Regions from separate parts of the Lacicoccus kunmingensis DSM 17847 genome, predicted to be linked through region 3. Evidence: riboswitches for the same ligand, from Rfam matches in the RefSeq annotation. Region 3 holds a riboswitch; each other region holds the start of a gene.
The links. Region 3 has a riboswitch for thiamine pyrophosphate ahead of BO48_RS12035 (ABC transporter substrate-binding protein). Riboswitches for the same ligand answer to the same signal wherever they lie in the genome.
Positions count from the first base shown of each region.

Region 1 (6,337 bases), on a different contig from region 3:
GAATGTAATTATGGACACGTTCGAAATGATCATTGTTTATAATCTGCATATAATTCTGTTGTTCAAATTCTTTATTATAAAATTTATGAGTATAATGTTTTAAGTGTTTAGTCAGCTGATCTTTAACACTGTTATCTACATAAATATAGTCTGTAGCCACACAAGTCTGGCCGGCATTCATAAATTTGCCCCATACGATTCTTTTTGCCGCATATTTCAAGTTGGCATCTTTTGTGACGATGCTCGGAGACTTACCACCCAGCTCGAGAGTCACAGGTGTTAAATTTTTTGAAGCGGCTTCCATCACAACTTTACCGACGTGTGAACTGCCTGTGTAGAATATATAATCAAAAGGCAGACTTAAAAGCTGCTGGTTGGTTTCAATGCCGCCTTCTATTGATGTGACATATTTTTCAGGTAAGGCAAGACCAATCACTTTTGTAATGACCTCCGATACATGTGGCGTATGCTCAGAAGGCTTCAATATGGCAGTGTTGCCTGCGCTCAGTGCGCCGACCAGCGGTGCAAGAGCGAGATTGAAAGGATAATTCCACGGAGAAATAATCAATGTAACACCATAAGGCTCTTTGTAAATTGTAGACTTCGAGCCGAAATGGGTCACCGGTGTTTTTACATTGACAGGTTCTGCCCACACGGATAAGTGTTTAAGGTGGAAATTTATTTCACTGTAGACAATTCCAATTTCTGTTAAGAAAGCATCGCTTTCGTTTTTGTTGAAATCTGCTTTCATAGCAAACAACAAATCATCTTCATAAAATTTGATTGCGTCTTTAAGCTGTTTCAACGCTTTAATCCGGACGTCTAATGACAATGTTTCCTTAGTTTGGAAAAATTGTTTTTGCTTATTAAATATAGATTCGTACATATACTCACTCCTTATAGACTGGTTACCCGATTTAAAAATTGTTAATTAAAGAAGAAAATATTGCATTTTATTAATAACTTCCTATAATTAATAGTACTTAACAATAAAAGGTGATGCTCATGAACGATAAGTTTAATATTTTAAAAGGCAGTTTAACAACCTATCAACTAAGCGAAGCTTTAGAAATAACAATAGAACAGGTCGAAGCTGTTTTGAATGAAGAAATTGATGTTTCGGACTTCAGTCCGGAAGTGATCAATAAAATTCATCATTTGGAAAATGCGTTGTTCGGGCATGTCGAGAAATGAATTGAATGTATTGAGCATATAGTTGAAGTTCATGGAATCTGTGGTATAATAAGTTATTGATATTTCGATACTTATGAAGAAGGTGACATTATGAACACTGAATTGAACCTTTCACTCCTCGTGGAAAAACTAACTGCATACCAAATCAGTCGAGCTGTAGGTGTCGATATGAACTTAGCACAGAAAATTGTTGACGAAGAAATAAAACTCGAAGATTTACCAGAAGATACATTAGGTAAGTTGCAGGAATTGAATCATAAATTGATGAACTGAGACTGATAAAGTCTCTTTTTTTTTTACTTCTTTTGACGTATGTGAATAGCTGTATGAAAAATGTTATTATTAATATACTAAATATTTTTTATAAAGGAGCAAACTTATGAATCTGCTGATTATTTCCGGGAGTCCATTTCCAGGTTCAAGTACAGCTTTTTTAGCAGAAGAAATAAAAGCTCAGATTGAACAGCCTGAAAACCACGTGGAAATAATTGATTTATGCCAATGGGATATTCCATTACTCGGGCATCCTGGTACAAAAGAACTTGAGGAATTTAAACAGATTGCGACTAAAGCGGATGCCATAATAATTGGAACGCCGAACTTCCATACTTCATTTTCAGGGATATTGAAAAATGCTTTGGACCATTTATCATTTGATCAGTTTGAAGAAAAGCCGGTCGCCCTGTACTGTACAAGCGGCGGTATGCGGAACACAGATCCGCTGGCCCAGCTGAGAATAGTAATGAGAGGACTGCATGCGCTGGCTCTGCCGACCCAGCTCTGTGCAAGCAGTTCCGATTATAAGAAAGATGAAAATGGCAAGTATAGCGAACTAAGTAATGAGATGAAGCAAAGAATCGGCAAGATGGTGGATTCATTAATCTCACTCGCGGGTATGACTAAAAGTAAGCATCATATTTGATGCTTACTTTTTTATGGTATTGCTTTTATGCCATACAAGTATACAAAGGAAAAGGATAAAAAATATGTTGAATAAAGATAAAGACGATTTGCCATTATTGTTGTTGAGTGCCATCATGGGGATTTTTGTCATAGCATTTATCGTTTCGGAAACAACAGGCAATAGAAATTATCAGTCTGAATATACATTTGATGAAGCTGTTTCAGCTCATATGGAGAAAAATACGCAGGATGTCACCATTGAAGATGGCGAGTTGACGGATGCTGACGAAAACCAAATCAGAGAATATATGAGTACCGATAAAGACCATTATCCTCTGCAGCATATGGATTTGCGCGATAAAGTGGATGCCGAAACTGAAATCTTGAATGAGATATTGGAGGGCAAGGGCGTACTTGAAAACCATGGAGAAACTTTTTTGGAAGCTCAAAATATACATGATATCAATGTGCTGTACTTGATCAGCCATGCGCAACTGGAGACCGGGAATGGTCAGTCGGAACTGGCGCAGGGCATTAAAACAGATGAAACCTATTACAATTTTTTCGGCATCGGTGCTTTTGATAAACAAGCAGTGGAAGCGGGGGCGAGTTACGCTGAGCAGGTAAACTGGACGTCTCCTGAAGCGGCTATACTGGGCGGCGCAGAGTTCATAAGTGATAATTATGTCAACAATTATCAAAATACGTTATATAAAATGAGATGGAACCCTGAAAATCCGGGCAATCATCAATATGCTACGGACATCAGATGGCCGGTTATCATCGCTGATATAATGTCCTCATATTATAATGAATATAATTTAAATACTGGAAAAATGGAGTATACGGAATACCGTAATGAAGATTAAAACGTCACCATCATTTAATGGCGACGTTTTTTTAATCTAAAAAATTACGGACGGTATGATCAATGTCATCTGATTCGGCAATTGCTGAAATTACTGAGATGCCATCCGCACCGTTAGAAATGCAATCGGTATAGTTGCTTTCTGTTATTCCGCCGATGGCGACCATCGGCAGCTGTCCTATCTTTTGGCGCATCAACTTCAGCCCGGAAACACCTATCGCATCCCCCGCATCGTCTTTGGACCCTGTTGGAAATACTGGACCTGTACCGATGTAACTGACATTGTCGAGGTTGCTTGCGGCAAGTTCGGTTTCATCGCGTACAGACAGACCCACCAACTTATCATCGAAATATGCAGGCAAACTGTCAGGGTCCATATCATCCTGACCGATATGGATACCGTCGGCTTTCACTGCCAGTGCCAGCTCTACATCATCGTTAATAATAAAGGGCACATTGTACCTGGCGGTCAGCTCCTGTACTGAAAGAGCAAAGTCTTTAAGCGCTTCTCCTGTCAGGGCCCCTTGTCCTTTTTCCCGCAGTTGGAATAAAGTGATTCCGCTCTGTAATGCCTGTTCTATAATGGAAAGGCTTGTGTTTGTCTCTCCGCTATTTGAGCCATAAATAAAATAAAGTCTTAAATCAGCTTTATTCATGGATTTTAACAACCTTGTCTTTTAAGATATCATCATCATTTAAATACAGCGCATCGATATAATTTGGCAGGAAAGTGCCTGGACCGGCGGTGTTTTTCTCTGCTGCTGATTCGGCACAAAGATTATAGTAGCTTACGGCATTGCCAACAGCGTTATTTACATCGTTATTTGTGGCGATGAAGGCCAGTATGACAGCGCCGAGAAGGCATCCGGACCCCGTTATCTTGCCTTGCAGATAATGACCATTATGAAGAGTGTATTTTTGATCATGTGTAACGACCGCGTCTGTTTCACCTGTGACCAGAACAGGTATTTCATATTTACGGAAGGTATTTTCAGCGATTTCAAGCGCATCGCTTTCCTCAGTGGAATCCACGCCTCGTGAAGTGCCTTCTGCACCTGATAAAGCGAGCATTTCACTTCTGTTTCCTTTGATGAAGTCTATATCGTATTTTTCTATCAGTTCATCAACAAGGTTTTTTCTGAAGGAGGAGGCACCATAACCGACCGGATCCAATACTACAGGAACGTTATTTTTATTTGCCTGGGCAATCATTTCTGACATCAGTTCTTTTTTATGTGCGTCTGCTGTTCCAATATTAATCAACAATCCGTGGGCAACTTTCATCAGTGATTCCGCCTCGTCTTTTTCACCGCTCATAATTGGTGATGCACCGAGGGCAATCAGTCCATTGGCAGTAAAGTTTTTAACGACATCGTTTGTTATGCACACAATCAGCGGCGGTTCTTCACGCAGTGTTTTAATAAATGGCATAATTTTATAATTCTCCTTTATAAGCAAAATGGTTTATCGGTCCGTCGCCTCTGCCGATTTCCGGAGTTTCTTCTATGGCTTTGGTTATATAATTTTTACCGATGTGGAAAGCATCATCCAAAGATTTACCTTTAGCCAGTTCTGCCGTAATGACTGCTGAAAATGTACAACCTGTTCCATGGGTATGATTGGTGTCCACTCTGTCAGAGGACAGACTGCTCTCATTATCTTTTTCAAACAGGTAATCAACGGCTGCGCCTTTCAAGTGCCCCCCCTTTATGATGACGCTGTTCACGCCGATATCTTCAATGAATACTTTGGCAGCTTTTCTTACATCTTCTTCGTTTTCGATATCGACCCCTGTAAGCTTTTCCGCTTCCATAATATTTGGAGTCACCGTCAAGGCGACGGGGAGCAGTTCATTCTTCAAGTAATCTATCGCATCTTCACTGATCAGGTTATGACCGGATGTTGAAATCATGACCGGATCGATGACGAGCGGAATTTCATATTTGGTGACGTAATCCTTTAAAACTTTCATCATCTCTTCAGTGGCAATCATGCCGCTTTTCATTGCATTAGGAATTTCATCGGAAAATATACTTTCAAGCTGTGCTTCCAGAAAGTCTGCGGGGACATGAAATACATCCTGTACCCCCAACGTATTTTGTGCCGTGAGCGAGGTGACTGCCGACATGCCGTAAACCTCTCTTGAGTGAAAAGATTTTATATCTGCCAGAACACCGGCGCCGCCTGTAGGGTCAGTTCCTGCAACCGTCAGAGCAATTGGTAAACCTTGTGCCATTTCCTCTCCATCCTTCCTTTTATAGAAAATAAAAAGCCCGTTTCCGGCAATGAAATCATTGCAGAAGCGGGCTTAGTAATATAAATAACAGCACACACCAAAAGAGCATCATAGTCTATAGAAATATATTTGGTTAGCTGTTTGATATTTATGTACTAAACCACTTCCTTACGCTAGAATTACCCAGATCAAGTCGAAGGGATCAGCACTTCCTGATAATTGCTTATCAGAAATCTGCTATCTCAGCTAAATGCACCCCTAGTGGTACTGTTATTTACTTAGTTTTATGATAAATGTGTAAAGCATGTAAGTCAACTGACTTGGTTATACACTTGAAAGTTATTCACTTTCTTTTATACGCCATGGATGACTGTAGATATTGAATGAATTGCCTCTTACAAATCCGACTGCTGTAATATTCAGATCATGCGCCAATTCGACTGCGAGATCTGTAGGTGCGGACTTGCTCAGAACGATTCCAACACCTATTTTAGCGGCTTTTGTCAAAACTTCAGATGAAATCCGGCCGCTGAATACAAGTATTTTATCTCTGACAGAAATATTATTTTCAACGCAGTAGCCGTACAATTTATCCAGAGCGTTATGACGGCCGATATCACCACGGTGAACGACAGTGCCTTCAGAGCTTCCGAGACTTGCATTATGAATGCCGCCGGTTTCCTTGAAAATTGTGCTTGTCGTCTGCATTTCAATCATCAGTCTGCTTATCTGTTCCGGATTCAATGTCGTCTTACTCATGGATACTTTGGCAGTGTCCACATCATTCTGAAAGTAGAATTGACGGCTTTTACCACAGCATGAGCCGAGTATACGTTTGGAATACTGGAAGTGGTCTGTAGGAATCGATTTATTCAGCTTTATATGACAGAATCCGCCTCTGTCATCAAGGTTGATGGACTTGATGTCTTTATAAGATCTGATTGCGCCTTCAGACGCAAGGAAACCTATGACCAGCTCCTGCAGATGTTCTGGAGAGCAGACGAGGGTGGCAAACTCAATATCGTTTATATAAATAGTCAACGGGAATTCCTCTGCGACTACATCATCTATATCAGAAAATTGCCTGTCCTGGTATCTGACAATTTTTCTGTGTGTCGTTATTTCCATTTTATTAC
Region 1 covers NZ_JCANUC010000012.1:272-6,608, reverse strand. The annotation lists gene BO48_RS11285 (aldehyde dehydrogenase) at 1-886, opposite strand, end outside; gene BO48_RS11280 (hypothetical protein) at 1,006-1,194, shown strand; gene BO48_RS11275 (hypothetical protein) at 1,285-1,467, shown strand; gene BO48_RS11270 (NADPH-dependent FMN reductase) at 1,574-2,116, shown strand; gene BO48_RS11265 (N-acetylglucosaminidase) at 2,181-2,966, shown strand; gene thiE (thiamine phosphate synthase) at 2,998-3,621, opposite strand; gene thiM (hydroxyethylthiazole kinase) at 3,614-4,396, opposite strand; gene thiD (bifunctional hydroxymethylpyrimidine kinase/phosphomethylpyrimidine kinase) at 4,401-5,201, opposite strand; TPP riboswitch at 5,350-5,471, opposite strand; gene fdhD (formate dehydrogenase accessory sulfurtransferase FdhD) at 5,541-6,329, opposite strand.
Region 1: it holds a riboswitch for thiamine pyrophosphate, as region 3 does, so the genes downstream of both, thiD (bifunctional hydroxymethylpyrimidine kinase/phosphomethylpyrimidine kinase) here and BO48_RS12035 (ABC transporter substrate-binding protein) in region 3, are expected to answer to the same signal.

Region 2 (8,108 bases), on a different contig from region 3:
TTCCTGGGCGATCTTCCGCTTCAATCCACTGCTCTTCAAAAGCTCGACGTGCCATCTCTGCCATTTTTGGACTGAATGATTTAAAGTTATCGATAATAAATCTTGCTGCTTCATTATACGTATATCGCTTGCTCGTATAATCTCCCACATCAACACTTGCTGAAACATCGAGCCATCCTAATCGATGAACACCAATGAGTTGTGCCTTTCGTTCAAAGTATTTTTTGAAAGGTGTTTTATTTTTTGTAATAGTATCCCACATCGTATCGAGAGTTTCTTCCTCCATACGGTTGTAGTCTAGTGGTACTTTCATATAATCTTTATAGTCGTGAAGTTCATAGTCGTTTAAGCGGAATCCTGATAAATGATTTAGCGTTGTAGAGAATAAATCAGCTTTTTCCTTCCATGTTTCTTCCCAAGTTTTTAAAAGTTTTTCACGATGTTTTGGATTTTGTTCTGACTTCATCTTGTTTTCAAATTGACCCGCTGAATAATAAACGGTTTCATCATCTTCAGTTACTGGAATTTGAATAGAAGCGACGAGTTGATTGTACATATTATTCCAGCCCTGTAAGCCATCTAGTGATAAATGATTGATGATTGTTTCTTCTTGAGTTGACAGTAAATCTTTTTCTTTTTGTCGTATTTCTTCTAACGGGAAACGCATTGGTTTAAAGAAATCTTCCTCTAACAGCTTGCTAAATTGATCTTCAGTCAGTGCACTGATCTTTTTATTTAAAATAATATTCTGTGACAAGAGATCTTTACGTAAGTTCGCAACCGCATTTAAATTCTGCATTGCTTTTTGATCGGTAACATCTGCAGATACTAAACCATTCGCAAAACTCCCCATCTCACTAAGCGCGTTTGAAATTTTTTCATAGTTTTGTAAGATTCTTTTCAGTGACGTAAAATCATTTGAATGTTCGTCCAGCTCCCAATTATCGAGTTCGTGTGAAAAAGCTGTAATACTATCTCTTACTTCTGATAATCGTTTTTGGAAAGCTTCAGATCCACTTCCACCAGGAAATATACTCTCCATATCCCATTTTTCTTTGTAGTTCATCAATTACCTTCCTCTCTATATTAAAACTGTATTTAATTTTTATCATACAGGAAATGAATGCAGAGAAACATTAATCACGTTGATATACATTAATAGTCCGAGCATGTACTATGCTAAACGATAAAAATAAGAGCAATATTTGTAGAATTTTAACTAATAAGAAAATGCGATTTTAATTAACACAACAAGAGTTAGGATTGCAGATGAGATGACCCTTGTCGAAGTGCTTAAAAAGAAGAAAATTAAAGGTTCTGAGATTGATGTCTATGAAGAGTCAAAGATGAATAGTAATTTAATTGGCATGAAGAAAGTTGTCTTAACGCTGTATATGGGAAAATGTTTTAAATTTCTAGTCAAATATAATCTAGACAAATTAATTTATATAAGCGAAAACCTGAGTCTCAGCTGTTAATGTTTTTTTGTGAGTTTTGACTTCATCCTCGCTTACCGGGATATTAATAAGCAATTCAGCCCTTATAACCTTCGCACTTGGGGCTCGGGGACATAAGTTCTCAAAAGTTATTATTTTTTCTGGAGATATTTATGTTCCAACCTCAATATAAAAACACAACGTAAAATTGAGGTGTACCTATGAATCATTCAGCTTAATACTTATCGAGTTCCAGCATTTCTCTAAACGTTTCACCGTTATAATCTCTTCTAAAAATACCGCGTTTTTGCATTTCCGGGATGACTAAGTCGACAAAGTCTTCAAGACTTCCTGGGAGTGTTGGAGGCATCAAGTTAAATCCATCTGCGGCACCTTCATTCATCCATCTTTCTAATTCATCGACAATGTCTTCAGGTGTGCCAATGAGTGTTAAATGTCCACCTCCAGCGTTGAGATAACCAAGTAGTTCTCTGACTGTGGGATTTCTGTCTTCTATAATTTCTAAAATAGTTTGATAACGTCCAACAGGTCCTTTGAATTCTTCGACTGTCGGCAATTTTGGTACTTTTTCGTCGAGTTTCCATGATTTTGTATCTTGCTGAATAAAGAATTCGAGCTGATTAAGTGCAGTATCAATTGGAAGTAGGTTGTCTAATTTTGCTTTCTTTTCTTGCGCTTCTTCTTTCGTTTTACCCACGTAAGTCACTAGTCCGGGAAATACTTTGATATAGTTGTGTGGACGACGGCTTTCTTTTATGGCTTGATTTAATTTTTCACGATAAATATTTGCTTGTCTTAAGTTCCAAGAAACTGAATAGACAGCATCAGCATATTTCGCAGCAAGTGCAACACCTTCTTTTGAAGCCCCGGCTTGCATAGCCACTGGCTTACCCTCTTTTCTTAAAGGTAAAGTTAGCGGACCTTTAACTTGGAAGTTCTCACCATTGTGATTGAATGGCTGAATATTTTTATTTTTAGTAATTGTGTTATTTTCTTTATCTGGCTTGTAGCTTTCAATTGACCACGATTCAAATAATTTATTCATGACTTCAGCAAATTCATCCGCTTTCTTATAACGAACGGCTCTCTCAGGCAATTCAGGTATACTGTGGTTTTGTGCTTCGCGGTCGGTCATTGATGTCACTAGATTCCATCCCATGCGTCCTTTTGTTATGTGTTGCAGTGTGAGTAACTGTCTTGCTGTGGTAAATGGGTTATTAAATGTACCTGAAATAGTTGAAACTAGTCCAACGTTATCTGTGACTTTACTCATAGCAGTTAATGCAACAACTGGGTCAAAATAACTCGCTGGTAATTCTGTTGGACTATCTGCGGGGAAGGCTTGTGAATCTGCAAAAAATACGGCATCAAATTTTCCGCGTTCTGCAATTTTTGCCAGATTTTCATAATAATCAATTGTCGTGAATTCATTGACACTCGAATCATCTTCTAACCATGCTGCCTGATGATGACCCACACCATACATTAAAATTCCTATATTTAACTGTTTAGAATTATTCATAATATATACCGCCTAGTTCATAGTAAGTCCGCCGTCTACCGTGATGTTTTGTCCTGTAACCCCATCTGCTGCCTCAGAACAAAGATAAACAACCATATTAGCAACGTCTTGTGGTGTTGTTACTTTTCTCAATGGTGTGGACTGTGCGATTAAATCAAATACTTCTGGTGTTGTGACTGCACTTGCGTCTGTTGTTTTCAGTAAACCGCCAGAAACAACATTTGCTCGGATACCATACTGTCCAAGTTCTGCTGCAACGTTTCTGGTGAATCCAATTAAAGCAGCTTTTGCAGTAGTGTACTCGTGATATGGTACTACAGGATTTTGATATAGATTCGTTCCAATACTGATAATTGCACCGTCTTTACGTTCTAAAAACTGTGGTATTACACTTTGTGATACGTTGAATGCAGCTTTTAGTGTCCCGTCTAACTGTTGCTCGTAATCTTTATAAGTTAAATCTTTAAATGCTTTTTGAGTGGTTGGATCAAATTTAAAATTAACGAGTGCATTGTTTACAACAACATCAATCTGGCCAAAATGTTCAGTTCCTTTTTTAACTAACTGTTCAACTGCTTCACGGTCTGTAATGTCCGCTTGAATCGCAATGGCTTGTGCTCCAATTTCTTTTTTTAACTTCTCCGACTCTTCTTTACTGTTGTTGTAGTTAATTATGACATTAAAGCCTTTTTCACTTAGCGCTTTTACGATATAGCTGCCAAGTCCTCTTCCGCTTCCTGTTACTAAAACTGTCCTTGTCAAATAAATCACTCCTATAATTTTTTAGAATAAAAAAATACGCAGCCTTCATAGGAAAGTTACGTATCGAGAGTAATTTATATGCCCACAAGGACATAGATATACAACTGTATCGATGTAACACTTTCCTACGCCAGTTTTAACTAGATCAGGTTCAAAGGGTCTGAGGTTACCCTCATCTCAGTTTATAAAAACGCCCCTAGTGCGAATCTATTCTATTTAACATCATTGTAGTACTTTACAAAGATACGTCAAGTAAATCACAAATTATGTGAATTGAAACAAACACAATTCAAATTCAAATCTGTAACTGTACTGCTATCTAGTTTTTATATGATTGATAGAATGTTAAAAGATGGTTATCAGCATAATTAAAATCTAATTTTATTTGCTATATTTAACTTTTTAGAGTAACTTGAGCTTATTGATTGAATAATTAAATAGTTAAGACCACTGGAAGTGTCTTTGAAAAAGGCTGAGATTAAAGTGTAGACTTTGGGATTCCGGGAACCTGATACAGTTCATACTGACGTAGGAAAGTGGCGAAAGTAATAGTTGTCCCTGCGCCGCACACCTAAATTCCTACTGTCAGCACAATCATGGAAATCATCAGTGTAAATCCCATACCGTATTTTTTGGAGATTTTCGGAATGAACGGTGAGAACAAACCAAAAACGACGAGCAGCAGAATATTCATAAAACCAACCATAGTAGTGCTTCTATTCAGTTCTTCGGTAAAGAATGGTACAAGCGGCCTGACAGGAGAGATTGGCGATCTTAAAGTCGCACCAATCAGTACAATTGCAATAAACAATAAAATAGAATAAATAAAATGCTTATCTATTTTATTTGAAGAACCCCTCCATACAATAACTCCGGAATCTTGAGTTTCATCAATTTGTTTCCGTCTCATATCATACAATCCTCAGTAGGTGTACATTACTGGAGAATTTTTGCAGAAAAAAAGCCCGCTCGGTCAGCGGGCTGAACTTTTAGTTTTCAAATTTGGCCATTTTATTCGCTTTTTCTTCATACTTAGGGAATTTATCTTTCAGCCATAATACTAACAATACGAGCAGGTAAGCACCAGCAGCTGTTGCTATTAGGGTATACATTATTGTGCTGAATTCCATGTTAAATGCCTGGCCGAAAATCGCATCTTTAAAGCCAGACACGACGAATGCCATCGGCAGGAATTCATAAAGCGTTTGATAGAAATTGTTTGCAGTTTCTATCGGGAAAGTTCCGCCGCTTGATGATAACTGTACAATCAGCAGTACGATTCCGAGGAATTTGCCGAAGTTGCCGAATATCATTACCAGCAATCCTATAATGGAAATGGAAACGAGTGACCATACAAGCATCGCAAAGTAAAATCTCCAGTGGCTGGCAATCTCAATCTGCATTATCCAGACAATTGTAGCATACAGCAGAGTTGTAATGATTACCGAGTGAGATAAAAACAGCAGACCGCGGCTGAGCCACTGGCTGAATACATTTTTCTTATTTTCGAATATTTTATTCATCGGGTATACAACATTAAATGTAATAGCTCCGATATACAGGCTGACTGCAATAACTAACGGTGCAAAACTCTGCGCATAGTTTTGTGTATCCACCATGGATTCAATATCCAGGTTAACAGGACTTGCAATCGCTTCTGCTCCCTCATCACTGAAAACAATATTCTGTTCTTCTATGTCCGCAAGCAGCTCGTTAAATCTGGTATCAACCTCTGTAAGTGCTTCTGCCATTTCGCTGGAGCCTGCTTTCAACTCGCTGATACCGCCGTTCATTTGCACAATACCTGAATTCAATTCAGAAGCGCCGCCAGCAAGCTGTGTGCTGGATTCATTTAACTGGCCTGCTCCATTTTCAAGTTCTGACTGTGCACCTTGAACCGACTGTGCGTAATTTCCAAGCATTGGTGCCAGCTGAGTGATCTGTTCTGTAAATTGCTGTTCACCATTATACAGTGTTGCTGCTCCCTCGCTGACTTGCGAAGCGCCGCTTTCAAGGTTGTTTGCGCCTTCTGTTAACTGCGCTGAGCTGTCTTCGAGCTGGCCAAGTCCATCGTCAAGCTCGACTGCACCGTTCTTCAGCTCAGCAATGGCATCTTGTGCCTCATCACTCTGGTCGGACAAACTGCCGAGTTCGCTAATCAATGTTTTGGTATATGTTTCTGTAATTTCTTTTTGAACTGTCTCGACCAAGACTGAACCGACTTGTTCAGACATAATTGAACCGATGAAATTGAATCCCGGATTTGTCTTTAGTTTAAGGTTTACATTTTCCGGCGATTCGCTTAAGAAGGTCATGGCATTATCAGAAGCATCTGCGGGGATTTCCAGATATCCGTATGATTCTCCGCTTTTAATTGCTTCTTCTGCTTTTTCCAGAGTAGAAAATTGCCAGTCCAGCTGGTCGTTATCTTTCAGCTCAGCTTCGATTTCTTTTCCGAGCTCTATATCTTCGTTGCCTGCATCTTCATTTACTATATGGAACTGCATATCTCCTGTGTGGTCATATGGGTCCCACATTGCACCGAGAAATGTCAATGAATATATAACCGGAAACAGTGAGATGAATGCAAGAGATATTAATAACAACGGTTTTTTAAATACAAATTTAAAATCCTGTAACATTTAATCATCCTTCATTTTTTGTGTTAAAGTTATCGTACACGTTGTACAATAACCCATTATAAGGCGATTAAATTATTCTTCAATGGTTGATACGTCTTTTTTTGTGGGATAACCAACACATTGTATAGAAAGGTTGTTTATTTTTGAAAAAAGATTTAAGAGTGCAGAAAACACTAAATGCAATTGATAATGCTATCATTACCCTTCTTGAGAAAAAGTCGTTTGAAAGCATAACCATCCAGGATATAAGTTCAGAAGCCATGATTAACCGGGGCACATTTTATACTTATTATAAAGATAAATACGAACTGATAGAAAGTTATCAAAATTCGATGATGACGGATATTGAACAGCTGCTTTACAAAAATATTACAGGTAGCAGTTTTAAAGATGTGGATGAGAACGATCTTAACAATACTATTCTGAAAGTGTTCCAGTATCTTAAAGATAACCGCAAACGCGTACTCGTTATTGCAAATAGTCTCGGCAGCGCTGAACTTGCAAAATATTTTTCACAGCATATGTTTGATTTTTATAAAGTGAAAAGCAGAGAATTCGGTGTTGAACTGGATTCTGAAATATTTACTGATTATTTGATTACTTACATCACAAACGCCCATATTGGTATACTTTTAAAATGGCTCAAAGGCGGCTGTGAAGAGTCAATTGAAGTGATGGCAATGTTTATTGAAACATTTACGATAAATGGTGTATTGAAAACCGTGGGAATCTGATGCGCTGGGTAGTAATGGGCAACAAACGTTTTAAAATGGATATTAAACATGTCCTTGGTCATGTAACTCATAAGGCTGCAAAACGCATCAATACACCTGTGATGATTATCAAATAGCATAAAATGCCTGCTTACTCGACTGGTAAGCAGGCATTCTTTAATTATTATCGTTTGTCAAAATAAGCTAGACAGTTCTCTATCCCCCATGTAACTCAAAAAGACTTCCAGTGGCGTGCAGTAGTTTAGTGATTTTCTCGGGATGTGGTTTCTTCTTGCAGCGACGTATGAGACAAAAGCCTGATCGACCGTGTTGAAGTCCATGTCTTTAGGCACGTCCAATCCGTTTCGCAATCTGTGAAATCGGTGTCTCTTGATGGAAGTAGGCTTCTATGATTACCAGTTCATCCGTAGTATTATGGATGTAGGTGATGCGTGATCACTTCTATGATTTCTTTAGTCGGAAAACTATTTTGAGTGTATCATGCGTGACCTTTTTATGTGTCTAGCTTAATTTTACAATCGGCGATATCAAAGAAAACTACATGTCAACTCAATCTCTAGTTTTTTAATAGGGATAAAACCACATTAGTTAAAACTATGTCATTAAACGATACGCTGAAGCTTATCACAAGTAGGGCGTGAGCGTCATTGTGCTCATTGGTCGTACGCATAACTGTATCATTGTTGATACAGTTATTCCAAGGTTCATTTGTTGAATAAGTATAAACCGGAGTAAATGATTAAAACAATACCAGCGCCCATATTTAGATTCACTATCTCAGTTCCAAACTTTAGGGAATAAAAAATGTTTAAACAAATTATTCCTGCACTAAAAATAAAGAGAGTACAGAATATTAAAGTGTCTAACCGGTATTGTTTCCCAAATACTTCAATCATTTAAACCCCTCCCTAAGTTTTATCTATTCGATGTTCAGACACGAGCTTACCATAAATAATTACTGATTCCCTTTCCGTGTGCTTCGCCAGTAACG
Region 2 covers NZ_JCANUC010000007.1:1,456-9,563, forward strand. The annotation lists gene BO48_RS08375 (M3 family oligoendopeptidase) at 1-1,066, opposite strand, end outside; gene BO48_RS08380 (NAD(P)-dependent oxidoreductase) at 1,242-1,478, shown strand; gene BO48_RS08385 (NtaA/DmoA family FMN-dependent monooxygenase) at 1,672-2,979, opposite strand; gene BO48_RS08390 (3-oxoacyl-ACP reductase) at 2,992-3,741, opposite strand; TPP riboswitch at 3,847-3,949, opposite strand; TPP riboswitch at 4,184-4,293, shown strand; gene BO48_RS08395 (hypothetical protein) at 4,313-4,651, opposite strand; gene BO48_RS08400 (YhgE/Pip domain-containing protein) at 4,731-6,383, opposite strand; gene BO48_RS08405 (TetR/AcrR family transcriptional regulator) at 6,545-7,117, shown strand; partial or broken gene BO48_RS08410 (universal stress protein) at 7,126-7,233, shown strand; partial or broken gene BO48_RS08415 (IS30 family transposase) at 7,291-7,449, opposite strand; gene BO48_RS08420 (TVP38/TMEM64 family protein) at 8,073-8,108, opposite strand, start outside.
Region 2: it holds a riboswitch for thiamine pyrophosphate, as region 3 does, so the genes downstream of both, BO48_RS08390 (3-oxoacyl-ACP reductase) here and BO48_RS12035 (ABC transporter substrate-binding protein) in region 3, are expected to answer to the same signal.

Region 3 (8,108 bases):
CTAGCTGGGTGGCAATACCATTGTTCATATTACTTGGCGGCCTCGCCGTCCAATCAGGTATGGCAAGTAAGGCATTTAAAAGTGCCGATGCACTTTCTTCGGGTCTGCCGGGATCGGTAGGAATAGCAACGAATCTGGGAGCTGCAGGGTTCGGCGCCATTTCAGGTGCATCTATCGCCGCTACTTCAATATTCGGTAAAATGGCATTGCCTGAAATGCGTAAACTCGGTTATGATAAACGTTTTGCAACAGGTATCATCGCATCGGCCGGAACATTTGCTTCAATGATACCTCCAAGTATGATGTTTATCATCTATGCATTATTTACGAATACTTCTGTTGCAGGACTGTTCTTTGCGGGTATAATACCGGGATTGATCAGTGCAGTAGTATTTTCTATTTATATATACTTACGCAGCCGAAGAGACCCAGCCATGGTTAAAAGACATAAGGAAATGCCCAAGATGGCTCCGGCGGAGAGAGCAAAGGCAATTGGTGCATCATGGCCGATCATGTTAGTGGCAATTACGATGCTGGGCGGCATATATACGGGTATTTTTACGCCAACCGAATCTGCAGCCATCGGTTGTATCATGATTTTAATTATAGGTTTTGCTCAAGGTCATTTCAGAAAAGCGAGCTCTTTATCAAATGCATTGAAAGACTCAGCCAACACGACATCCATGGTGTTTCTGATAAATATCGGCGCATTATTTTATGCAAAAGTCCTCACTTTGAGTCAAGTACCCACTGTGGCAACAAACTATCTGGTCAACCTGGAAGTACCGCCGATTTTTATTATTATAATCATCTGTATCATCTTTTTTGTACTTGGAATGATCATGGTACCTATTGGTATCTATGCAATGATACTTCCGATTGTTGCACCGATTGTTTCAGGTTTAGGATATGATTTAATCTGGTTTGGTGTCATAACAATGAAGCTGGTAGAAATTGGTGCAGTCACACCACCGGTTGGACTTAATGTGTTTGCTTTAAAAGGGGTCGCCCCAAAAGATGTTTCTGTATCTGATATTTTCAGAGGTGTTACACCTTTTGTCGGAATAGATATATTAATTCTAATCCTGTTAATTGCATTCCCGGTTCTGTCATTATGGCTACCAAACTTATTATTTTAAACAAATATGAAGGAGAGAATAATATATGAGTTTTGATAAAGTATTTAGAGGCAAAGTTGTATTGGAAGATGAAGTTTTGGAAAATGGTCATGTCGGCGTCAGAGATGGAAAGATTGTGAAAATCTCAAAAGAAACTTTGCAAGGAGAATTAGTTGATTTAACCGGAAAAATCATTCTGCCAGGAGCTATCGATGTCCATGTACACAGCTTCAGTAACCCGGAAGAAGGATTTGAGAAGACAAGCAAGCTTTCTGCAAGAGGCGGGGTGACTACCTTCCTGGATATGCCTTACGATCTTCCTAACCCTATTAACAATACTAAAATTTTAAAAGAGAAAATTGTGGATCTTGAAAAAAACTCGTATGTTGATATGGGCTTATGGGGTACTATTTCAAAACGCAACGGTACAGGAGAAATCAAGAAGCTTATAGATGAAGGTGTCATGTCTTTTAAATTGTCTACTTTTGAAACGGATGAATATCGCTTTCCGAGAATCCCGAATGATGAAATCATCAAAGCGATGAAAGTGCTGGCAGACACAGGAATACTCGTTGCTTTTCATTCAGAAGATGACGAAATAGTAAAAGGTTTGAGCAAACAGTTCGAAGAAGAAAATAAAACTCATAATTTAGCCCATGCAGAGACAAGACCCCCTTATACTGAATCGGCAGCAGTATTGATGCTGATGGAGTTCGCAAAATGGACAGCTGCAAAGCTGCACATCGTCCACGTCAGCCATCCAAGAACTTTGGAATTGATCAAGCTGTTCAAAGAAATGGGCACGGATGTATCAGCAGAAACATGTTATACTTACCTGCTTCTTAATGAGGAAGACTTGGAAGCGCAGGGCCCTCCGGCAAAAATGAATCCGCCGCTCCGTTCAAAATCAGATGTAGAGGCAATGTGGAAACATCTGGAAGAAGGTAATATTGATTTGATTTCATCGGATCATATCGTTTGGGATATCGAAGATAAGAAAAAGGGGTATGAGAATATATTTAAATCCCCGTCCGGCCTGCCCGGAGTAGAGGTCATTGTCCCGCTGATGTTTGATGCGATGATCAGCCAGAGAAGCCTGCCGCTCACTACCTTTGCCAAGCTCATGTCGACGAATGCAGCAGACCGGTTTTCTGTAAAAGGCAAAGGAAAGATAGCTCCAGGTTATGATGCTGACTTTGTCATCATTGATCCTGAAGAAGAATGGGAATTTGTCCAGGAAAAATTTGTGACTGATATTGATTTACTGCCATTCAGAGGACGGAAATTTAAAGGTAATGTTACAGAGACGGTTATACGTGGAGAAACCGTCTTTAATGGCACTGACGTAGTCGTTGAACCAGGATACGGCCATTTCATAGAAGGTTCTGAGAAGAAATAGGGGGTGTTCCTGATGAAAGATGATATTGAAAAGCTTGTAGGAAAAGTGCTGGAAAGTGAAATATCGGAAGAAGCGAGACAGAGTGCTGAACATGTAATGGCAGATACTTTAATTGCTGTCCTTTATGGCCTTAAAACAGAAGAGGAATTACAAAGCCTTATGAAGGATAAATGGGTTGAAGATGGCATTGAAATTTTAGGAACTGATCATACACTTTCTAGAAAAGATGCACTGCTTACACTCGGTGCAGCAGCTGTTGCAAATGAATTAGATGAGGGAAATACATTTGCAAAAGGCCATCCAAGTGCACATATATTACCGGTCATTTATACATGTGGAATGGAAAAAGATTACTCATTAAATAAAATCATAGATGCCTATATACAAGGGTATGAAATTTCAGTCAGGTTATCCAATGCTTTTCAGATGAAAGACAACATGCATCCCCATGGCACATGGGGAAACGCTGGAGGTGCAGCTACAAGAGCAATTCTTGAAGACAAAACTGTTACTGAGATAACAGATATCATTCTGCTGTCACTGTCTCTGCCGATTGCAACGAACTGGCTGGCAGCAGAAGAAGGACAGTCAGTCCGAAACTTGTATACGGGCTATGGCAATATACTGGCATATGAAGCAGTTGATATAGTGGGATATGGTTTTTCATCAAATATGACAGTCGTCGAAGATCTATGGAGTAATATCATGGGGACGAAGATTAATCCAGACAAATTATTTGAAGATTTTTTCACTCCGCCTATGATTACTAAAAATTACTTCAAAATTTATCCGACATGCAGATTTACACATGCTGCTATAGAAGCGGCTGAAGAGATAAGTAAACAATCCGGGCTGTCTAGCTCAAACATTGATAAAATTACAATCAACACTTATGATTTGGCAGCACGTTGTGACTCCAAAATAATAAATACAAAACTGGAATCTAAATTTTCAATTCCTTATGCGGTATCATGTATTATTCTTGGTTTGGATTTATATAACGGTTATAGAGAAAATATTCGATTAATCGGTGATTTCATCAATAAGATAGAAGTTGTCAGTGACGAGAAAATCACCTCTCTGCTGCCATCTGAAAGGGCAACGGAATGTATTATTAATGATGTAAATGGTAAAGAATATTCCAGCTTCATATCTAATGCAAAAGGTGAATACAGTCATCCATTTACTGGTAGTGAATTCAAAGAAAAATATCAAAACATGCTTCAAAATCATTATGAATTTTATTCGGATGACTGGGTTAATCAATTGCTGGATATAGACAGGGATATTACTTTTAAAGAATGGCTTCAACATAATAATCTGATTAAGGAGGGGGAGATGAGGGATGACAGTTGATATAAATCGAGTGAAAACGAATCTTGAACTCATCGGTGATAAATTCAATAGTGATATAAAAGGATTTAACAGACTTGCATTTTCACAGGAAGAAAAGGATGCAATCAACTGGTTGGAGCAAGAGTTGGGAAAAAATGATATAGATGTAAGGCGTGATTCGGTAGGAAATTTGTTCGCCCGTATCGGCCCGGATAATGCTCCAGTTTATGCCTTTGGTTCGCATCTTGATACTGTCAAACAAGGCGGACTTTTCGATGGTGCACTTGGAGTCATTGCAGGTTTGGAATGTCTGATTCAATTAAAAGAACAAAAACCTGAAAATGTCGCCTATGAATTGGTATGCCTGGTGGGAGAAGAAGTAAATCCTCTTGGCGGTACATTTGGCAGCAGACTGATTTCCGGTCTTATAGAAGTTAACGATTTGGACGACGAATTGATTAGGGCTCTCGGTATGACCAAAGAACAAATTGGTTTGTCAGTGAATACATTGGAAAAGTACACCGGTTTTATTGAGCTGCATATTGAACAGGGCACTGTGCTTGAAAATAATAATAATAAAACAGGAGTCGTTACAAATATTGCCGGTATTGTGCGTCACCATATTACTGTTATTGGTGAAACGGGACACTCAGGGACAATGCCGATGGCACATCGTAAGGATGCCTTGGTCATGGCGAGTGAGATTGTACAACACATTAACGATGAGGCGAATAAATTTACAGACGGTACGGTCGCTACAGTCGGTCATCTGGAAGTTAGACCCAACCTTGCGACTGTCATACCTGGAGAAGTGGAGTTCACATTTGAAGTCCGTTCCGGTGATGAAGAAATTTTAAAAACATTTCCAGAAAATATTATTTCATGGATGAAAGAAAATTATGAAGTGAAAGTGATGCCGGGAGTAGTAAAACCTACAAACCCGATGTCAGATAAAATCATAACTGCAATTGAAGAAGCGGGCAGAACACTGAGACTGGGCACAATGCGTATGATCAGTGGTGCAAACCATGATACAAACACTTTGGCTCCTTTCATGGATACCGGTATGATTTTCGTGCCGAGTGTGAAGGGTATCAGCCATAACCCACTTGAAAAATCCGAATGGGAATATATAGAGAATGCATCTAATATAATGCTGGAGACCTTGAAGCGTTTTGACGGATAATAAGGCAGTAGGATAATAAAGGTCGGAACATTTTTTAATTGAGTGTACTAATTTTTATTTATGTTTGAAGTGATTTTTCATATTATCCACCTGAAGTCGACTCTTTTTGACATACCATTCCATAGTGGTATAATGAATGCCACAAACGAATATTAATGCATAGGGGAGCCATACTGTGGCTGAGAAGGATGTATATCCTGACCCTCGGACCTGATCTGGATAATACCAGCGGAGGGAATGTGTGACGGCTAAGCCATGGATGTATGGCCCCCCCTCACAACTCTTGACGCCTCCGGATAAGGAAGGTGTTTTTTTATGCCGTTTTTGAGAGGAGTGCTTTTATTATGAATAAAATTCTATTTCCCGTCGTATTCGTACTGCTGCTTGCAGCGTGCGGGGGCGGTGGTGCGGAGGAATCCGCTGATATGGATGAACTGACGGATGTCACGTTTGTGCTGGACTGGACGCCGAACACGAATCATACAGGTGTCTATGCCGCACAGGCGGAAGGCTATTACGAGGAACACGGATTGGATGTGGAAATCGTCCTGCCGGGTGAAGCGGGCGCGGAACAGACGGTCGCGACAGGCAATGGTGATTTCGGCATCAGTGCACAGGAGAATGTGACGCAGGCGCGTCTGCAGGATGTGTCGATCGTGTCACTCGCTGCAATCATCCAGGATAATACGTCATATCTGGCTTCACCTGAAGAATACGGATTGGAAACGCCGTCGGATCTTGAAGGTCACACATATGGCGGCTATGGTTCACCGATCGAAGAGGAGACGATTCACTCGATCATGCAGGCGGATGGTGCAGATTTCAGTGAAGTCGAAATCCTCAACGTCGGGGAGGCGGATTTCTTTGCTACGGTGCAGCGTGATGTCGACTTTGCATGGATCTATTACGGATGGACGGGGATTGAAGCTGAACTCAGGGATATGCCGCTCAATACAATCGACTTCACCGAGTATTCGGATGCATTGAATTTTTATACACCTGTAATGATTACGAATGAGAATATGATTGAAAGCGATCCGGAAACGGTTGAAGCCTTTATGAGTGCGACGACGGAAGGCTACCAGCTGGCGATGGAAAATCCGGAACAGGCGGCGTCTCACCTGATTGATGCCGAGCCGGATCTCGACGAAGCGCTCGTGATGGCGAGCCAGGAGTGGCTGGCGGATGTCTATCAGAGCGACGCGCCTTACTGGGGTTATCAGGACCGGGAGGTCTGGCAGAATTATTCGGACTGGATGTATGAAAGCGATCTGATCGAGTCTGAGCTGGATGTCGATGCTGCATTCACAAATGACTTTCTGCCGGATGAATCGGAGGAATAAACGATGAAACGACTTTTATCATGGAGCGTACTCTCACCGCTCCTCGCCATTTTCGCCATACTTGTCATCTGGCAGCTAGCTGTCGGCATCTTTGAGATCGAGGCGTGGATGCTGCCAAGCCCGGTTCAGATCATACAGGAAGGCATCGAGATCTATCCACGCATCATCGACCACAGCATCTCGACGATACTGATAGCGCTCGGCGGGTTTGCCATCGGTGTATCGGTCGGACTCGTTCTGGCGGTTGCACTGCATCTGGTGCCGCTGGCGAGGCAAAGCATCTACCCGCTTATGGTGCTCTCGCAAAATGTGCCGATTATTGCGCTTGCCCCGCTTCTTGTGCTGTGGTTCGGCTTCGGGGCACTGCCGAAGATACTGATCATCACGCTCGTCGTCTTCTTTCCGATCGCCGTCTCCCTGATTGACGGTTTCCGGCAGACGAATCCCGAACTGCTCAATTATATGCGGATGATCGGCGCCGGCCGCCGGCAGATTTTCTTCAAGCTGGAATGGCCGAGTGCCCTGCCGTATTTCTTTTCAGGTCTTAAGATTTCTGCCACATACAGTGTGATGGGTGCAGTCATTGCCGAGTGGCTCGGTGCCCAGCAGGGTCTCGGGGTCTTCATGACGGTCGCATCTTCCGCGTTCCGGACGGATCAGGTATTCGTATCGATTTTTGTCATCATGCTGATCAGTCTGGTGTTGTTCGGTTTTATTCTGCTGCTCGAGAAATGGCTGACCCCATGGAATCAGGACAAGAAAGGAAGTGGAACGGATGACTGACAAACTGCGTATTGAAAATCTGTCTCATACATTCAAAGGGCCGTCTGACATCGACGTGCTCGACAACCTTTCGCTGAGTGTCGCTGACGGGGAGTTCGTCACGCTGCTCGGTCCCTCCGGCAGCGGAAAGAGCACCATCTTCAATCTCGTCGGCGGACTGATCGATGCCGAGAGTGGTGATATCTTTATTGATGGTAAGCGTGCCAACGGCACACGGGGCAACATCAGCTATCTGCCCCAGCAGGATTCCCTGCTGCCGTGGCGGACGATCGAGGATAATGTCGTTTTGGTCCAGGAGGTAAACGGCGCCGTCGACCGGGAGGCTGCTCGCAGACTGCTGGAACGGGCCGGGCTCGGTGGTTATGAATCCGCCTACCCTGATACACTGTCCGGCGGTATGCGCCAGCGCGTCGCCTTCATCCGCTCGCTCCTCAGCCCGCAGCGTCTCATGCTGCTGGATGAGCCGTTCGGTGCACTCGATGAACTGACACGGCTCGACATGCAGGACTGGCTGCTCAAAATGTGGGAAACCGACCGCCGTTCGGTGCTGTTCATCACCCACAGCATAGAGGAGGCGCTCTACATGTCCGACCGTATACTGATTTTGTCCAATAAACCAGCCCGCATCATCAAGGAAATCGACGTGCCGTTCGAACGGCCGCGTGATCCCGGCATTACGCTGGATGATACGTTTGCCAAGCTTAAAAGGGAAATCTACCTGTTGTTGAAAGAAGGGGTTCAGAATGATTGATGCACAAATGACGAAACTCATCCGAAACCAGGCGTCTCAGATGGAGCAGGAGGGCAGGCTGTCAGAGACGGTGCTGCAGTACATCTATGATCAGGGACTGTTCAAATTGTTTGTGCCGGACGCGTTGGGCGGCAATATGCAGCCGCTGCCGGAGGCATTGAAAATATTCGAGGAAGCGGCACATGTGGACGGC
Region 3 covers NZ_JCANUC010000013.1:58,295-66,402, reverse strand. The annotation lists gene BO48_RS12055 (TRAP transporter large permease) at 1-1,139, shown strand, start outside; gene BO48_RS12050 (hydantoin-5-propionate amidohydrolase) at 1,165-2,517, shown strand; gene BO48_RS12045 (MmgE/PrpD family protein) at 2,530-3,873, shown strand; gene BO48_RS12040 (Zn-dependent hydrolase) at 3,863-5,038, shown strand; TPP riboswitch at 5,190-5,292, shown strand; gene BO48_RS12035 (ABC transporter substrate-binding protein) at 5,383-6,381, shown strand; gene BO48_RS12030 (ABC transporter permease) at 6,490-7,164, shown strand; gene BO48_RS12025 (ABC transporter ATP-binding protein) at 7,157-7,915, shown strand; gene BO48_RS12020 (acyl-CoA dehydrogenase family protein) at 7,908-8,108, shown strand, end outside.

Region 4 (8,108 bases), on a different contig from region 3:
ATGGTGAGCAACCATTATGATTACAGCAGACTGGTCGCTGACCTGGAATCCCGGCGGTTGTCCGACTTGAAATACCAAGGCGACACGACGGTGGAATTCCGCAAACTGGGTAAAGGCGTGTTCTGTGTGAAATGCGGCGACCGGCTGGTGCGGGTGAACCGGTATAAATTCAAATGTATCAGATGTGTTAGTGAACTGGCAGTTTTAGATGTTTTGACTCAGCTTATATGGGAGTTGAAGACTTTAAATGGTACCTGGAATATTACGCCAACACTTATTCAACGATATTCTAATGACGAAATTAGTGATTACTGCATTAGAAGTAATAAAAAGAAAGGGTTACTGGATTTTTAATGCCTTTCAGGGTTTAAAACGATTTGAAAGTATCAAAAGTGGAACGCAAATCGGAATTATAAAGTGAAAACGATTTGGAGATTGAAAACTGTTAGGGCAAATCGGGATATCGTGTCTAAACCGATTTGAAGGGTTCGAAATGACAGCCTAAATCGGAATATCATGTGGAAAACGATTTGGATGTTGAAAAATAGTAGGGCAAATCGGATTGGAATGTCTAAACCGATTTGAAGGGGTCAAAATGTCAGGGCAAATCGGAATATCATGTGGAAACCGATTTGAAGGGGACGAAATGACAGCGCAAATCGGAGCCTTGATGAGATCGTCGTTTATACTGGATATTTGACTACACATGCATTCAGATTCCACCCCCAAGCTCTATTAAATGACCTCAACACCATAAAATAGTAAAATTGAATCAAATGATAGGAGGTTCGACAATGCTTGTTGCTATAGATTTGCAAAATGATATTTTTGATGACAGGGGATCGGGATACGCCAAATGGACTGAAAAAGTGAAAGACGGTATCGAGGCGAGGATTCAAAGGGCGGTCGAGGAGGATGAGCCGATTATATATACGAGAAATCTGTATCCCGAGTTTGAGTACGGGAAACGCTCGGAGGAGAGCATCCGTTTTGACGAGGCGATCTATCCGCAATTCCGTGAGCTTCTTGAAACGCACGGCGATGAATACACGAAAACGTTTTACGGGATTCCGCCGGACGAGGCGAAGAGCCTTCTTAAAAAGTACAGGGAAGATGTTGAGAGCAACCGTCCAATCGAGTTTGTCGGTGCTGAGACGAACATCTGTATCCTTGCGAATGTCATGGTGATACAGAATGTCTTTCCTCAGGCGGAGATCATGTTGAATAAAAATCTGGTCGCCAGTACGAGTGATAAACTTCATGATATGTCGATCGAAGTACTATCCAATATGAATGTGACAATTACTGGATAGGCCGGCTGTTCATAAGCAGCCGGTTTTTATTTTTTTGAAAAATCGGACTACTAATTATTACGAAATTATGTCATAATATAACTAATACTTCGGTACTCGAAAGAAATGTGGTGTGGCATGTGTTAAAGATTTTTAAGAAATCATTTAAATATAAGTGGTTTATGGCGATAGCGCTGTTATGTATGTTGACGGAACTGACTGTCGAGCTGCTGCAGCCATTTTTCATTTCCAAAGTGATTGATGACGGTATTGTCATGGAGGAGCTTGAAGTTGTGTGGTTGTACCTTGGTGTCATGCTTGGGCTCAGTCTCCTGTCATTCATTGCGGGAATCATCAACTCGTATTTTGCGAGTTTCGTCGCGACAAGTTTCAGTCACGACCTCAGAATGGCGATTTTTAAAAGGATTCAGAATTTCACTTTGACGACGCTGTCCAAATTTCCGACGTCGAGTCTGATTACACGTCTGACCCAGGATGTTCTGATGACAGAAATGCTGTTGTACATGTCGCTCAGAATCGTGCTCAGGGCACCGCTTCTTGTCATCGGTTCTCTCGTCATGTCATTTGTCGTCAATCCGACGCTCGGTTTTTATTTATCTTTACTGACGCCGGTCCTTTTAATATTTTTATACATAGCGGCAAAACACGGTGCAAAAATATTTTTACGCGTCCAGAGACGTCTGGACAAGCTGAACCGTTTCATCCAGCAAAACCTGGAAGCGGTGCGTCTGATCAAGGCGAACGATCGTGCATCATTTGAAAACAACAAGTTTTTCGGTGTTGCAGGCAAGCTTAAAAATGATACGGTCAGCGGGCTCAGATTGATGGAGTCGATACTGCCTGTATTGCTCCTCATCATGAACTCGAGTCTGTTGATTGTCATATGGGCATCCTCGGATCTGCTGTCAGCCGGCAATGTTCAGATTGGTGAAGTGGTTGCGGTCATCAACTACGGCCTCAGAATGCAGGGCGGATTCTCGATGTTTGCATTCATCATCATTGCATACTCACGTTCCAAAGCGAGTAGTGAGCGTATGAACGCGGTGCTTGATTCACCGATTACAGAAAATAATCATGAGACAATCAATCAGGAAGCGAAAGCAGGTTCTGTACGCTTCAGCAATGTATCGTTCAAATATCCGGGCTCGACCCGATATGTATTAAAAGATATTTCATTTGAAGTTGCTGAAAATGAAAATCTCGTCATCATGGGCGGTACCGGGTCCGGCAAGAGTACTCTGATCAGCCTGATTCCAAGAATGTATGATGTGGTCGAAGGGAATGTCTACGTCAATGACATCAATGTGCAGGACTGGAATGAAGAAGATCTCAGACAGACAATCGGCTATGTGCCGCAGTCAGCGATACTCTTTTCCGGTTCGATTTATGAAAATCTGCTGTGGGGCGACGACGAAGCGCTTCATTCCGATATCATCGCTTCGACAGAAAAAGCACAGATTCATGAAAACATCGAAGGGTTCGACCATCAGTATAAAACGATTGTCGGCCAGCGCGGTGTGACACTTTCCGGCGGACAGAAACAGAGATTGTCGATTGCGCGTGCACTTGTGCGTCGGCCGTCGATACTCATTTTGGATGACAGTACATCCGCACTCGACATCAAAACCGAGTCGGCTCTGTGGGAAGCCTTGAATGAAGAGAAGGCGACACGCATCGTCATCACACAAAAAATCGTCACTGCAGAAACGGCGGACAGGGTCATTCTTTTGGATGACGGCAGAATCAGCGCAACCGGGACGCATTCGGAGCTGCTTGAAAAGTCTGAGCTGTACCGCCGTATCAACGCATCCCAAAATGAAGGGGGGCATATCGATGATTGATAAAATAAAAAGACCGTTCGGCTATGAACCGATTTTAACGAAGGAAGATCTGAAGAGTAAAAAGAAAAAAGAGGATCAGCGTGCTAATGATTTCTGGGGGACGCTGGCCCGCCTCTGGCAATTCATGAGAGGGGAGCGGCGTTTATTATACTTCATCATCTTCGTTGTGATGATAACAAGTCTATTGACCATCGCCGGTCCGTTCCTCGTCGGACAGACGGTGGACAACTATCTCGTCGTCCAGGAGTTCGACGGACTGATCGGGGTATTAGTGTTCATCTTCTTTGTATATCTGATGTCATCGGTTACCCAGTACGTGGCATCATTTTTGATGGTGGGGCTCGCACAAAGGACAATCTATAATTTAAGGGTCCGTTTATTTTCACATATGCAGGAGCTGTCGGTCCGATTTTTTGATAAAAGGCAGCACGGTGAACTGATGAGCCGTATGACGAATGATATTGAAACATTGTCACAGACGATGAACTCGTCATTCATCCAGTTTACAACGAGTATAGTCACGCTGATCGGTACAGTTTCGGTGATGTTATATTTAAGTCCGCTGCTGACACTGCTTACCATGACCATCATCCCGGTGCTCATCTTCGGTGTGGCATTCGTGACGAAAAGGACCGGTCCGCTTTATAAACAGAGACAAAGGCGGACCGGAGAGCTGAACGGCTACATTGAAGAAGTCGTCTCCGGCCAGGAAATCGTCAAAGTCTTCTCTCAGGAAGACAGGACGATTGATGATTTTGAGAAACGTGCAGGCAAACTGAAGCACGTGACGTTCTGGGCGTTGCTTTATGCAGGTTTCATCCCTAAAATAATGAACATGCTGAACAACATCAGCTTTGCGATCGTTGCCGGTGCCGGCGGTCTGATGGCACTTTACACTGACGGTCTTGTGACGATCGGTACGATTGTTATTTTCGCAGAATTTGCAAGGCAGTTTACGCGTCCGCTTGCGGATTTGTCCAACCAGTTCAACCAGGTGCTGTCCGCAATTGCGGGTGCTGAGCGCGTGTTCCAGATTATCGATACACAAGAGGAATCCGATGACGGCACAATCGAAGATCAGACGATCGAAGGTAAAATCGATTTTAAAAATGTGTATTTTTCTTATGACAAGGAACAGTTTGAACCGACCATACGGGATCTGTCATTTTCCATCGATGCCGGTGAGTCTGTCGCCCTGATCGGTGCGACGGGCGCCGGCAAGACGACGGTCATGCAGCTGCTCGCCCGTTTCTACGAAGTGGACGGCGGGGAAGTGCTGATCGACGGAACGAATCTGACGGATTACAAACGTCATAATGTCCGTTCGCAGACGGCATTTGTCCTGCAGGATCCGTACTTGTTCGAATCGACCATCAGGGAAAATATCCGCTACGGCAAACTGGATGCAACGGACGAGGAAGTGGTTGAAGCGGCGAAGCTCGCGAATGCGCATGACTTCATCGTTCAGCTTGAAGACGGTTATGACACAGTACTCGAACTGGATGAAGGGTTTATTTCACAGGGACAGAAGCAGTTGATTTCCATCGCCCGTGCACTCATTACAGATCCCGCCATCCTCCTTCTTGATGAAGCGACATCCAGTATCGACACGGTGACCGAGCTCAAAATCCAGGAAGCGCTCGAGCATCTGATGAAAGGGCGGACGAGCATCATCATCGCCCACCGTCTGAACACAATCAAGGCGGTGGACAGAATATTTGTATTGGAACAGGGACAGATGCTGGAATCCGGTTCGGAAAAACAGCTCCTTGAGAAAAAAGGCCGCTACTATGAAATGATAAATGCCAAATAACTTCACAAAATACATTAAGTGTACTATCATACTAATTAACTGAATAATAAACACATCCACTAGGGGTGCCCGTCATGGGCTGAGATTTACCCTTATACCTGATCTAGATCATGCTAGCGTAGGAAAGTGGCATATTTCATATATGCACACCGTACGTTTGCGGTGTGTTTTTTTATTTGGAAATATAATTTTAGGAGTTTGGTTATGGCAAAAAGAAACGGTCTGACTTTGACGGATGTACTCATTACTGTTGTCATCGGTTTTGTATTTGCAGTGATTTATTCGCTATGGGGCGCAGTGTATACGGTGCTTCAGCCGCTCGGACTGCATTTGAATGAACTTGCATACGGCATGTGGTTCATTGCAGCAGTCGTTGCGTATTTAATTTTGAGGAAGCCGGGTGTTGCACTGCTCGCCGAGTTTGCGGCAGGTGCCGGTGAAACGATTGTCACGCTGCAGTTCGATGTATTTTTAATCGTCTATGCGCTGCTTCAGGGACTCGCATGTGAAATTGTTTTTGCCCTGTTCAAATATGAAAGCACAAAGATGATGACGGCGGTATACGCAGGAATTGCGGCGGCACTGATTACACTGCCAATCGACTGGTTTTACGGATATCTCGCTGAAGTGGCGACATGGAATATCGTATTGATGTTCTCGTTAAGAATTTTAAGCGCAGCATTAATCGCGGGTGTGCTTGCACATCTTATATACCAGGCATTGAAAGAGACCGGCGTACTGAAGTTTGTAGGCGGACGCAAATTAAATCACGATGAAGGATTGTAGACGACTTGGCTATTGAAATAAAGAACCTCAGGCTGAAATTTCCTGAAACAGACAAAAGACAGTTCAGCAATTTGAATATAAAAATAAACACCGGAGAAAAGGTGCTGATGCTCGGGCCATCAGGTTCGGGAAAAAGTACACTGCTCAATCTGCTCGGCGGCAATATACCGAGAAGCATGGACATTCCTTTTAAAGCGGACGTCCTTGATGTCGACACCGGTGCCGCATATGTCTTCCAGGATCCGGATTCACAGTTTACGATGCCGACCGTCGTTGAAGAGCTCGCGTTCATTTTGGAAAACAGAAGTGTCCCGCAGGGTGAGATGGAAGAGAAAATCCGGGATGCACTGGACAAAGTGGGGCTGAAAACGGATTTTAAGATGCCGATCAACAATTTATCCGGCGGCATGAAACAGCGTCTCGCAATCGCTTCGGCACTGCTTCAAAAGAGCGGCACGCTGCTCCTCGATGAACCGACAAGCATGCTTGGTGCGGCATCGGTCGGCGGGCTTTGGCAGACGCTTGAAAATGTCTGGGCGGATAAAACCGTCGTCATTGTGGAGCACCGCGTCAATGAAATCTGGGACAAAGTCGACCGGGTCATCTTAATGAACGCAGCAGGCGAACTGATCATGGATGAAACGCCGGGCACCATTATGAACAATCACATTGAGCTGTTGAACGAGTACGGCGTATGGCATCCGTACTCATGGGATTATGCGCCTGATTTCAACAAAATAGAGCCACATGATGAAACACTGATGGAAATAAACGGCATGACGCTCAAAAGAAGCAAAGAGACGCTTTTGAACATTGACAATTTAATAATTAAAAAAGGTGAATGGCTGACAATTGAAGGAGAGAACGGCACCGGAAAGACGAGTCTGATGCTCGCACTGATGAAACTGATCAAGTCAGACGGCATCATTCTTGTGAATGGCAAAAAAGTCAGACAGACGAAAGATATCGCCGGTACGGTATATCCCGTCTTTCAAAATCCGGAGCTGCAGTTTATTACGAACAGAGTTTACGATGAAGTATTCATCAATCTGGAAATGCATTACCCGCCTGATGAGGCACATGAAAAGTGTGAGGCGCTGCTCAGAAGAATCGGGCTCGATCATGTGAGTCATCTGCACCCGCTCGAGATTTCGACCGGGCAGAAGCGACGTCTGTCTGTTGCGACCGCAACCGGCGGTGTGCCTGAAGTGATGATCTTTGACGAGCCGACGTTCGGTCTCGACCAAAAACTTTCATATGAACTGCTCAAAATGTTTTATGAGCGTGTCGAAGACGGCGTCACTGTCATCATGATCACTCACGACCGCGGCATCACCGAAAGGTATCCGACAAGAAGGCTGATACTTGAAAATAAAGGGATTAAGGAAGTCCGGGGTGACGGTCATGCTTGAGCATATTAAAAAGTATTATACGTTCGTCGATAAGACGAATCCGCTCACTAAAATGTTGATTGGCCTGCTGTTATTCCTGCTCGTTGTCTTGATGCATAATCCGAACCAGCTGTTCTATCTGGCAATGATTATGCTCGTTGCTTTGGTTATTTTGTCAGGCATCCGGCTCCGGTATCTTTTGGTGATGCTGGCATTATTCCTGGTGTTCGGTGCATTTTCAGCGATGTACATGGTATTTTACGGCGCCGGAACGACGACGCTGTTCCGTTTCGGGCTCATCCATATTACCGAGGAGAGTCTGATAAGAGGGATCCACATTATGATGCGCGGTCTGACACTGTCGTTTTTTGGTGCGCTCGTCATATTCACGACCAAACTGACGGACGTCTTTTACAGCCTGATGATCCAGCTCAGGTTAAAGCCGAAATTTGCATACTCGTTCATGGCGGCGATCCGCATGGTGCCGATTATAGCCGGCGAGTATATGATGCTGAGGCAGGCAAGAAAAGTCAGGAAGCCGCTCATCCATAAAAGACATATTTCAGGACTGAAAGGCTTCATTACGACAGTGATCACTTTATTGTCACAAAGCATCAGACGGGCCTACCGTCTCGGTGTCGCAATGGAGGCGAAACAGTTCGATGACGGACCGAGAACGTACTACTACCAGACTTCATTCTCGAAGTATGATGTTTTATTTGTAGCGATGGTCATTGTAATCGCTTTTGTCTCATTCTTCCTGGGAACTGAATTCAGTCTCATTAATGTCACCGATGCAAGGTAATCGGTCAAATGTACTTTAAATTACAGATGAAAACCGATATACTATATAAAGATATTTCAATGGAGTAAATGGGGTTTTAAGATGAATGAAGAACAGAGACTGGATGCTTCAAAAGTCAAACAGAAAACAGAAGAAAAAGACTACAGCCAATATTTTCAA
Region 4 covers NZ_JCANUC010000001.1:157,958-166,065, forward strand. The annotation lists gene BO48_RS00770 (nuclease-related domain-containing protein) at 1-354, shown strand, start outside; gene BO48_RS00775 (cysteine hydrolase family protein) at 795-1,313, shown strand; gene BO48_RS00780 (ABC transporter ATP-binding protein) at 1,475-3,154, shown strand; gene BO48_RS00785 (ABC transporter ATP-binding protein) at 3,147-4,967, shown strand; TPP riboswitch at 5,019-5,109, shown strand; gene BO48_RS00790 (ECF transporter S component) at 5,172-5,753, shown strand; gene BO48_RS00795 (ABC transporter ATP-binding protein) at 5,759-7,165, shown strand; gene BO48_RS00800 (energy-coupling factor transporter transmembrane component T family protein) at 7,158-7,949, shown strand; gene miaB (tRNA (N6-isopentenyl adenosine(37)-C2)-methylthiotransferase MiaB) at 8,031-8,108, shown strand, end outside.
Region 4: it holds a riboswitch for thiamine pyrophosphate, as region 3 does, so the genes downstream of both, BO48_RS00790 (ECF transporter S component) here and BO48_RS12035 (ABC transporter substrate-binding protein) in region 3, are expected to answer to the same signal.